2 regions of the Rhizorhabdus sp. P4_G5 genome follow, and region 2 is predicted to be linked to the other one. Evidence: predicted binding sites of a transcription regulator. Region 2 holds the regulator's gene; the other holds the start of a gene.
The links. The regulator LexA, encoded in region 2, represses DNA repair genes until DNA is damaged. The targets are predictions, from matches to a motif close to GTTCCNCNCTTGTTCT.

Region 1 (5,567 bases), on a different contig from region 2:
CGATGATCGAGGAACCGGCACAAGGGCTGGCGCTGCCGCTCGACATTCGCGGGACCGCTTTCCAGCGCCGCGTGTGGCAGGCGCTCCAGGCGATTCCGGCCGGCGAGACCCGCAGCTATGCCGAGCTTGCCAAAGCTGTCGGCGATCCCGCTGCGGTCCGCGCCGTCGCCGGCGCCTGCGCCGCCAACCATCTCGCGGTGGCGGTGCCGTGTCACCGGGTGGTGCGTGGCGATGGTTCGATTTCAGGCTATCGCTGGGGCGTCGAGCGCAAGCGGGCGCTGTTGGCGCGCGAGGCGCGGGGGTAAGGCCCACTTCGCGCCAGGGAAGGCAAGACAATGAAGCGCGATTGTCCGGATGGCGTTCCGGTCGGTTGCCCGATATGGCCGCCGCATGAACGCCACTGCTCCATCGCCGGGCCTGCCGCTGCGCCATCTGCTGCTGGCGCTCGCGGTCGTTGTCGTGTGGGGCACCAATTTCGTGGTGATCCGGATCGGGCTCGACGAGCTGCCGCCCTTGCTGTTCGCGACGCTGCGTTTCTGCTTCGCGCTGCTACCGGCCCTGTTCATCCGCAAGCCGGCGGTTTCGTGGAAGGCGCTGGCCGCCTATGGAGTGCTGATCGGCTTCGGCCAGTTCGGCATGATCTATATCGCGATGAACGGCCATATCTCGCCGGGCCTCGCCTCGCTGGTGGTGCAGAGCCAGGTGTTCTTCACCATCGGCCTGGCGATGGCCTTCACCGGCGAAAAGGTCCGGCCGTTCCAGCTCGTGGCGCTGGTGATGGCGACGATCGGCATCGCGATCATCATCCTGCATGGGGACAGCAGCGCTACCCCGCTGGGCCTCGGGCTGGTGCTGCTCGCCGCGATGGGCTGGGCCGGCGGCAATCATGTCGCCAAGGCGAGCGGCGCCACCAACATGCTTTCCTTCGTGGTCTGGGCGAGCCTGTTCTCGATCCCGCCGCTGTTTATGGGCTCGCTGCTGATGGAGGGATGGCCAGCGATCAGCGCTGCGGTCAACCATGCGGGGCCGGAAGCCTGGGCGGCAGTGCTGTGGCAGTCGATCGGCAACACTCTGTTTGGTTATGCAGCCTGGGGCTGGCTGCTGTCGCGCCATCCGGCCGCGACGATCACGCCGACGGCGATGCTGGTGCCGGTATTCGGCATGGGCGCCTCGGCGCTGCTGCTGGGAGAGTCGCTGCCTGCGTGGAAGCTGGTGGCTGCGGCGCTGGTGATCGGCGGATTGGCCATCAACGTCCTCTGGCCGCTCGCAGGGCAGCTCCCCGGATATCCATGGCGGCGCGGCGCGGCGAGCTAGCTTTAGGGTGGTGAGGTAGTTTGCCCAACCCGGTTATTGAAAATCGACTCTCGCCTCTTCTGGCGTCAGTTTGGCTAACCAAATACGAGCGCTGCTCCGGTTTTCAGCGACGTTTTGCATCCCCGTATCAGGCATACTAGACCGAACGCCTCGCCGACGGGGATGACGCTCGATGATCCTAGCCACACTTCTTTTGGCAGAAATTGTCTCGCAGTCTCAGCCTTTGAACATATTCGAAGAACGCTACTCGGCGGAGTCGAAGAATCGGTATGAAGCCTATGTGATGTGCTTCGCCCGAGGAGCTTATGATCGTCGTCAAGACGCCGGTTCGCCGGAAGCTCATATGAAAGCCGCACAAGCTGTGTGCGGAAAGGAGTATGACAGCTTCGTCGAGAGTGTCGTCAAGGACTCTGAGAGCTCATCAGACGCAGCTTCGGCGGCTGTCAAAGCTCGCTCTCTTCTGGATGCGATGGATGCGCGGGCGCTCATAGGCCCTCCAGCCCCAACCGTGCTCGCGCAATTGCCGGTTGAACGGCTCACAGGAGATTGGCGATTGGGAAGCGGGCCGCTCGCTATCGATATGAGAGTCAGTTTCAGAGAAGATGGGTCACTGTTCGGCATTTTGAAGTCGGATTTTGATAAATGGGCTGGCGGCCTAAATAGTTGGCGAGTCACCAGTGACGGAACGAAAAATGCCACGTTCCATGCATATTTCGCAGGTAAGAAAGAGGTGAGGTACGACCGTATCCCATCATCACCATCTGAAATGAACTTCATCAACGCGGCAGATCCATCTATTCAACGCTTCGATCTTGTAATGGAAGACAACGACCTGCTCATTAGGTGGGTATGGCCGCCGCAGATAAGCCGAGCACTGGTCTATTACTCCGGATCAAGATCGAAAGGGCGGGGGGGCAGATTCTACTTGCAATGTAGGATTTGATTTTGTTCACTCTATGTTCTATTCTCGAGCGCGGAGACTCGCATGGTTTACTATCGATATGCCGGAATCAAATCGCTGCCTGGGGCTGACGGCAAGATGCCTAGGCCGTTTCGCGTCGATGAGAATTGGAACGTCATCTATCTCGACGAGGAGCGAGATGAGGCAAAGCTCACAGGTCGGAATTCCGGCAAGCAGAATCGCGCGGGAATCGCGAGTTGGGACGAATTGGATCGCAAGCGCGATGAGGAGCTTGAGTCCATCAGGCGTCTTGGAGAGGAAAAGCCCATTCAACTTGCCGAACTCGGCAATTCGAATTGGAATGAGTATGAGGCGATGCGCGCGCAAGGCGAGCGAGATGGGCGAGTTTTGAAAGAGGCAGCCAAGGCAGGTGGCAATTTCTTTCGTAATTACGGAGATATGAGGGATGCTAACACGATCGGCGCGGACAAATACTTTCATTGCAAAGCCAACTGCGAAGCATCGTCGCTAGGTGAAACAGGAGAGGCTGTCGCGCGAACGATAAGCAATGGGCGAGAAATCGTGGACCAGCGTATCAAAGGTGACCCTAGGTCCGCCTCTCTCGCGGATCAACGGGCGAACGTGGCAGGCCGGAGTGCGGGACGGCGCATTCGCGAAGGGGGTTCGGGAGCGCATCAATGTACTGCGGCATGTGATCATTTTAGGCCCAACGGTCTGAACAAGAGATACTGAGATGAGACGAAGGGTGGCTGTCCTTGTGATAATAGTGGCAACGCTGTCAGCCATTTTTGCCGTTCGCTCCCTCAAGAATTTCCTCGATGTCGATGCGTGTTTGGATCGAGGCGGCGCATGGGACAAGCAGGCTTCAATCTGCGTGGGCACTCCCACAACACACGACCGATAACGTCGAGCGGGGTTAGCGAGACTGACCCGAGGATGAGTTTCCATAACCCCAATTTGAAACTACCTCACTACCAGCTTTAGTGCATCCTTGACTCCTCCCTTGTTGAAGGGAGTATAAGAACAAAACAAGAACCATGGATGAGTCGCGGATCTTATTGGCCGCCCTGAGATCGCGCATCTGTGCGATCGAGGGGCCGAAGCCCCCGGAAGCCACGCTGTTTGCGTTGGGCGCCGAGCCGCTCGACGCGCAATTGGGGGGTGGTTTGCCGTGCGGCAAGCTGCACGAGCTGTTCGCTGCCGAGCCGGACGATCGCGCGGCTCTGGCCGGGACCGCGCTGATGCTGGCGATACGACGGGGGGAAGGGCCGTTGCTCTGGCTGCGGCAGGATGGAGCGGTGCGTGCCGGTGGGGCACTTTACGGGCCGGGGCTCGCCGATCTCGGCCTGGATCCGTCTCGGCTGATCGAGATCGTCGCGCCGGACGAGGCGGCGCTGCTGCGCGCCGCGGGCGATGCGGTGCGCTGTGCCGATGTCTCGGCGGTGCTGATCGAGCCCTGGAAGGCGGCACGCGGCTTCGATCTGACGGTGAGCCGGCGGCTCGCGGTCGCGGCCGAGAAATCAGGGGTGACCGTGCTGCTGCTGCGCGCCGAGGCCGAGCCGGTCCCGAGCGCCGCCTATAGCCGTTGGCGGGTGCGATCGTTGGCGTCGGCGGCGCTCGAGGCCGGTGCGCCTGGCCATCCGGCGATCGAGATCGAGTTGTTGCGGCATCGCGGGGGACTGGCTGGGGTACGCGCCTGTCTGGAGTGGAATCGTGACGAGCATGTCTTCCGGGAAGCGACGCTATCTGGCGCTGTGCTTCCCCTTCCTGCCGGCCGATCGGCTGGCGCGGGCAATCCGGACGGGAGCGGTCCAGCCCGGCTTTCCGCCTGATGCCCCGTTCGCTTTGGTGGAGAAGCAGAAGGGTGCGATGCGGCTGGCCGCCGTCAGCCGGGCTGCACTGGCGCTCGGGCTGGCGCCCGGCCTCAGCCTGGCCGACGCGCGGGCGCGGATGCCCGATCTCGGCGTCGTCGATATCGATATGCGCGCCGATGGCGAATGGATCGAGCGGATCGCCGACGGCTGCGATCGCTACACGCCGATGGTGGCACTCGATCCGCCCGACGGGCTGATCCTTGATATCAGCGGCTGCGCGCATCTGTTCGGCGGCGAGGCGGGATTGCGCGAGGACCTGGTGGCGCGGCTGCAGCGGCTCGGCATGCATGTCCGCAGCGCGCTCGCCGACACCCCCGATGCGGCGCATGCGCTGGCGCATTATCCCGCCGAGGCGACGGCCATGCTGCCCGTCGAAGCCCTGGGCCTCGAGGCCGGGGAGGCGATGGCACTGCGCCGCGCCGGGCTCAAGCGCCTCGCCGATCTCAGCGCTCGGCCGTCGCAGCTGCTGTCGGCGCGCTTTGGGGAAGACGCTGCCGACCGGCTCGACAGGATCTCGGGCGGGCGCGACATCCGCATTACCGCGCGGCGTCCGCAAGCGGCGCTCGTGCTCGAACGGCGTTTCGCCGAGCCGATCGGTCATGTCGATCCCGCACTGGCCGCGATCGAGGCGCTGGCCCAGCAGGCGGCGCGGCGAATGGAGGAGGGGCATCGCGGCGGGCGGCGCTTCGAGGCGCAGCTGTTCCGCACCGACGGGCTGGTGCGCAGCCTGCGGATCGAGACCGGACTGCCGGTACGCGATGTCCCGCTGCTGATGCGGTTGTTCAACGAGCGGCTGGAGACGCTGTCCGATCCGGTCGATCCCGGTTTCGGCTTCGATCTGGTGCGGCTGTCGGTGCCGCTGTTCGAACCGTTGGCACCGCTCCAGCTGCCGCTCGAAGGCGGGGCGATCGCCGAGGGGGAGCTGGCCCAGCTGCTCGATCGGCTGTCGACCCGGCTCGGACGCAACCGCGTGCGGCGGTTTGCGCCGCGCGACAGCCATATTCCCGAGCAGGCGGTGCTGGCCTTTCCCGCGATCGGGGAAGCGCCGCCCGGCGGCTGGCCGTCGCCCGAGCCCGGCGAGCCGCCGCTGCGGCCCACCCATTTGTTCGATCCACCCCAGCCGATCGAGGTCCTCGCCTCTGTGCCGGACGGCCCGCCGCGCCAGTTCCGCTGGCGGCAGCGGCTGCACGACATCGTCCTGGCCGAAGGGCCGGAGCGAATTGGGGCGCTGTGGTGGCGCCGGGCCGACAATGCTGGGATGGCGCGCGACTATTACCGGGTCGAGGACAGGCAGGGCCGCCGCTTCTGGCTGTTCCGCCACGGCCTCTACGGCCGCGAGGCGAAGATCCCGACCTGGTATATCCACGGCCTGTTCGCATGACCGAGGCCGCCACCTTCGCCGAACTGGTCGCGGCGACCAACTTCTCCTTCCTGCGCGGCGCTTCGGCGGCCGAGGA
Region 2 (5,567 bases):
GTGACGCTGGACCTCGCGATCGAGGCCGACGGCATCCGTGCCACCGCCGCGGTGGTCACCACCTACACCACCGGCATCGAGATGGAGGCGATGACCGCTGTCTCGGTCGCGCTCCTCACCGTCTACGACATGGCCAAGGCGCTCGATCGCGGCATGCGGATCGAAGGCGTCCGCCTGTTGTCCAAGACCGGCGGTAAGTCGGGCGACTGGACGGCCTGATGACGCTGATTCCCGTTGCCGAGGCGCAGGCGCGGATGATGGCGCTCAGGCCGCCGCTGCCGATCGAAACGGTGCCGCTGGTCCAGGCGAACGGACGCCATGCCGCCGTCGATGTCGTCGCCGCCCGCACCCAGCCCGCGCTCGATCTGTCGGCGATGGACGGCTATGCGATCCGCTTCGCCGAGCGGCCCGGGCCCTGGACCGTCATTGGCGAAAGCGCGGCGGGCGGCGGCCTGGATCGTGCGCTCGCAGCTGGCGAGGCCGCGCGGATCTTCACCGGAGCGCCAGTGCCCGAAGGGGCCGACGCGATCCTCGTCCAGGAAGAAGCGGCGCGCGACGGCGACCGCCTGATGATGGCGGGCGAAGGACCGCGCGGGCCCGGCGCGCATATCCGCCGCGCCGGCAGCGATTTCGCGCAGGGGGACACGCTCATCGCTGCTGGCACGGCCATCGGCGCGGCGGCGATCGCGCTTGCCGTCAGCGGTGGCCATGGCGCGCTCGCAATTCGCCGGCGCCCGCGCATCTCCATTCTCTCGACCGGCAACGAACTGGTGCGGCCGGGCGTGCCGACCAGCGGCGCGCTGCTGCCCGCTTCCAACGGACCGATGCTGGCGGCCATGCTGGCGGGGCCGACCTGCATCGTCACCGATCACGGCATCGTCCGCGACGATCTCGACGCAATCGCTGCGGCCTTCTCCGCTTTGGCCGACCAGGCCAATATCATCGTCACCACGGGCGGTGCGTCGGTCGGCGATCATGATCTCGTCCTGCCCGCCCTGCAGAAGGCCGGCGCGCGCATCGATTTCTGGAAGGTCGCGCTGAAGCCCGGCAAGCCGGTGATGATCGGCACGCTCGGCGAAGCGATCGTGCTGGGGCTGCCCGGCAATCCGGTCTCGGCCTTCGTCACCGCCACCCTGTTCCTGAAGCCCCTCGTCGCCCACCTGCTGGGCGCGCGCAGTCCTGTCCCGGCGCCTATGCTCGCCCGGCTCGGAGCGGCGCTCCCGGCGACCGGCAACCGCGCCGAATATCTGCGCGGCCGCTGGAGCGAAGGTCGGGCGGTTCCGGTCATCAGCCAGGACAGCGCCGGCCTCGTGGCCCTGGTGCAAGCGGAAATGCTGATCGTGCGGCCGCCCAAGTCCGCGGCGCTCGAGCCGGGCGCGGATATCGAGATCATTCCACTCGCTTGACAGATTCGCGCCGGTTGCCTAAATGTTCTCCGTCCGTTCTAGACGAGGGCATTGCCATGCTGACGCGCAAGCAACATGAACTTCTCCTATTCATCCACGACCGGCTGATCGAGACCGGCGTGTCGCCCTCGTTCGAGGAGATGAAGGATGCGCTGGACCTCAAGTCCAAATCGGGCGTCCACCGGCTGATCAGCGCGCTCGAGGAGCGCAACTTCATACGCCGGCTGCCGAACCGCGCGCGCGCGCTCGAAGTGCTGCGTATGCCCGACATGATCGCCAAGGCTCCGGCCGCACCATCGAAGGCTCCGCCGGTCGTGCCGCAGGCAGCGAACGAGAATGTGCTGGAAATCCCGCTGCACGGCCGCATCGCCGCCGGTTTGCCGATCGAGGCGCTCGAGGGCCAAAGCACCTTGTCGGTGCCTGCGGCGCTGCTCGGCCCAGGCGAACATTATGCGCTCGAAGTCTCCGGCGATTCGATGGTCGAAGCCGGTATTCTCGACGGCGACTATGCCCTGATCCGCAAGGCCGAGACGGCGCGCGACGGCGACATCATCGTGGCCCTGATCGCCGACAGCGAAGCGACGCTCAAATATTTCCGCAAGGAAGGCGCGATGATCCGGCTCGACCCGGCGAACCGCGCTTATGACCCGCAACGCTACAAGCCGGACCAGGTCCGTGTGCAGGGCAAGCTTGCGGGATTGCTGCGGCGCTACTGACAAGCCGAACGTCATCCTGCACTTGTTTCAGGATCCACATGTCGGCTCGGGATCGTTCCCGTGTCGGGAAGTGGATGCTGAAATAAATTCAGCATAGCGACATCAAGGACGAGCAGGCGATCCGGGCCGGAACACGGACCAGGGATGGCGACCGACCGACCCGGCCACGGTTTCGACGACGCCGCGCTCCAGATCGATCGACAGACCCCCGCTGCGCGCCAGTAACGGCCGGTCGATGACGATCCAGCGCGGGCGGCACGAACGCGGCATCCGCCGGTCGCTTATGACAATGTCGGCGCGCGCGCAGGCACGGTTCATCCGGGCGATGTCGACCAGATAGGGGCTCCGGGTCGCGAGCAGCGTCCACGCGCGGCTGCCGCGCCGGAGCTGCGCCTCGCACAGGTCCGCGGAGCAGCGCGCCGCCTGGAGCGCATCGATCGGCACCGGCTCGCCATCGACCCCGGCCGCCTCGCTGAGCACGTCACGGATATAATCGCCGGCACGATCCCGCAGCAACGCCACCCGTCCGTCCGCCAGCACCACGGCAACATGCCGGCCGTCGCCCGTCACCAGCAGGTCCGGCACCGGGGACTGCAGCGCCCAGACGGCACCGATCACCAGCGGCACGGTGCCCCAGCGCCGCATCTTCGTCCGCCACAGCGCGATCCACAGCCCGCCCGCGATCATCAGCGCGAAGGCGCCCCACGCCATGCTCGGCAGCATCGCCACCGCACCCGGCGCGTCGCCGACCCGATGGGCGATCCAGAGCAGCAGCGCGAGCGCCTTCGACACCAGCCACCAGAAGGGCGCACCCAGGCCAGCAATGTCGAGCAGCAGCGCCACCGCCTCGAGCGGCATGATGACGAAGGTGGTCAGTGGAATCGCGACGATGTTGGCGGCGGCGCCATAGAGACCCGATTTGTGGAAGTGAAACAGCGCGATCGGCGCCAGCGCCGCCTCGATCACCACCCCCGAGAGCAGCAGCACCGCCAGCGAGCGCCCGAGCCGAGCCGCCCAGTGCTCGTCCCGCCCAGCCGAGAAGGATACCACTTTGGGATGTTCCAGGAAGGCGATCAGCGCGGTGACGGCCGCGAAGCTCAGTTGGAAGCTCGGCCCCGCGAGCGCTTCCGGCCACAGCAGCAGCACGATCAGGGCCCCCGTCGCGACCAGCCGCAGCGTGATCGCCTCTCGCCCCATGGCAATGCCGGCCAGCACGAGCAGCGCGGCGACGCACGAGCGGATCGTCGGCACCTGCGCGCCCGACAACAGGGTATAGCCGATCCCCGCCAGCGCGCCGGCGCCGGCCGCGACCAGCAACAGCGGCGCGTGCAGCGCCAGCCGGGGGCTCAGCGCGAACAGCCGCAGGGTAAGCAGCATCACGCCGCCGACCACCGCCGAGACGTGCAGCCCCGACACCGACAGCAGATGGGCCAGCCCGGATCGCCGGATCGCCTCCGCGTCTTCCTCGCCGATCGCCCCCTGGTCCCCGGTGGCGAAGGATGCGGCGATGCCACCTGCGCTGGCGCCGGTGACCCGCTGTTCGATATGCGCCGATAGCCGCGCCCGGCGGTCGGCAAGCCAGGTTGAAAAGCCGCCGCCGCCCGCGCCGGCATCGATCTTCGGCGGATCGAGCGCCTTTCCCCCGGCGCCGATGCCGAGGAACCAGGCGGTGCGGGCATAGTCATAGCCGCCGGGCACCGCCGCGGGTGCAGGCGGCATCAGCCGCGCGCGCACTGCGATATGCGCGCCGCCGGGTACCAGGGCGGGCAGGTCGGCCTGATCAACATTCAGCCTGATGCGCGGCGGCAGCAGGCCCGGATCGGTCGCTATCGTCAGCCGGACCAGCTCGCGCGCCGGAAGCCGCTCGACCGTCTCGATCCGTCCCGTGACCATCGCCACCAGCGGTCGATCGATCCGCGGCGCCGCCACCCAGTCGGCCCGCGACCATATCACCACCATGCCGATGAGCGCCGCCAATCCGGTTACCAGCACGGCACGGCCGATCCTGCGCTCGACGCCGGTCGCGACGCCGGCCAGCGCCACGCCCGCGAGCGCCGCCATGCCAGCCAGCCAGGCCAAGCGGTCAGGCAGCACCAGCCACAGCGCGATCCCGCCGGCGAGCATGACCGGCACCCACAAGCCAAGCTGGTCGCGCTCCATTTCGAGCGCACGCTCGACCCGATCTAGCATCCGCGCCATGGCCGCCCGGCCGCCCGTTGGAAGAGGCGGAGCCGCTACGCTAGGTGCGCGATCGAGCATCGACCACCCCGCTCTGATCATGGCCGGCCGCTCCCGACTCGCCGGCCAATTTGACCGGAGCCGAAAATGCTATACGGGGCGCCTCGACTTCGCTGGCCATCGTGCCGATCTTGGAGAAAGCGCGCGTGGGCGCAAGCACCGAAAATCAGACCCCCAAAGCCGAGGTCGTCACCCGCTTCGCGCCATCTCCGACCGGATATCTACATATCGGCGGTGCGCGAACCGCGTTGTTCAACTGGCTGTTCGCCCGCCATCATGGCGGCAAGTTCCTGCTTCGCATCGAGGATACCGATCGGGCCCGGTCGACGCAGCCCGCGATCGACGCCATCCTCGACGGCATGAACTGGCTCGACCTCGGCTGGGACGGGGATGCCGTCTACCAGTTCGCGCGCGCCGATCGCCACGCCGCGGTGGCGCAGCAGCTGCTCGAAAAGGGGCACGCCTATCGCTGCTATGCGACCTCCGAGGAACTGGCCGAGCTGCGTGAACAGCAGCGTGCCGCCAGGCAGCCACTGCGCTATGATGGCCGCTGGCGCGATCGCGACCCTGCAGAAGCGCCAGCCGGCACGCCCTTCGTCGTCCGCCTCAAGGCGCCGCGCGAAGGCGAGGTGACGATCGAGGATCTCGTGCAGGGACCGGTGACCGTCCAGAATGCCGAGCTCGACGACATGATCCTGCTCCGCTCCGACGGCAGCCCGACCTATATGCTCGCCGTCGTCGTCGACGATCATGACATGGGTGTCACCCATGTCATCCGTGGCGACGATCACCTCAACAACGCCTTCCGGCAGCTGGCGATGATTCGCGCACTGAATGAAATCTCGGGCGGCTGGCCCGATCCCATCTACGCCCATATCCCGCTGATCCACGGCGCGGATGGCGCGAAGCTGTCCAAGCGCCATGGTGCGCTCGGGGTCGATGCCTATCGCGACGAGATGGGAATGCTGCCGGAAGCGGTGAACAATTATCTGCTCCGGCTGGGCTGGGGCCATGGCGACGACGAGATCATCGACCGCGAGCAGGCGATACGCTGGTTCAGCCTGGATGGCGTCGGACGCTCACCGTCCCGGTTCGATTTCAAGAAGCTGGAGAACCTCAACGGCCATTATATCCGCGAAGCCGCCGATGCCCGCCTGGCCGACCTGATCGCGCCCGGAGTCGCGGCGCAACTGGGCCGCGATTTCGG

Region 1: the regulator LexA is predicted to act here: its motif matches at 3,257-3,272, upstream of AC1DQK_RS14695 (ImuA family protein).

What each region holds. Positions count from the first base shown of each region.
Region 1 is NZ_JBFUKB010000008.1:4,876-10,442, reverse strand. It holds gene ada (bifunctional DNA-binding transcriptional regulator/O6-methylguanine-DNA methyltransferase Ada) at 1-305, shown strand, start outside; gene AC1DQK_RS14710 (EamA family transporter) at 391-1,314, shown strand; gene AC1DQK_RS14705 (hypothetical protein) at 1,487-2,257, shown strand; gene AC1DQK_RS14700 (hypothetical protein) at 2,300-2,968, shown strand; gene AC1DQK_RS14695 (ImuA family protein) at 3,295-4,068, shown strand; gene AC1DQK_RS14690 (Y-family DNA polymerase) at 3,959-5,491, shown strand; gene AC1DQK_RS14685 (error-prone DNA polymerase) at 5,488-5,567, shown strand, end outside.
Region 2 is NZ_JBFUKB010000003.1:369,031-374,597, reverse strand. It holds gene moaC (cyclic pyranopterin monophosphate synthase MoaC) at 1-219, shown strand, start outside; gene AC1DQK_RS06130 (molybdopterin molybdotransferase MoeA) at 219-1,406, shown strand; gene lexA (transcriptional repressor LexA) at 1,463-2,122, shown strand; gene AC1DQK_RS06120 (ComEC/Rec2 family competence protein) at 2,225-4,321, opposite strand; gene gltX (glutamate--tRNA ligase) at 4,507-5,567, shown strand, end outside.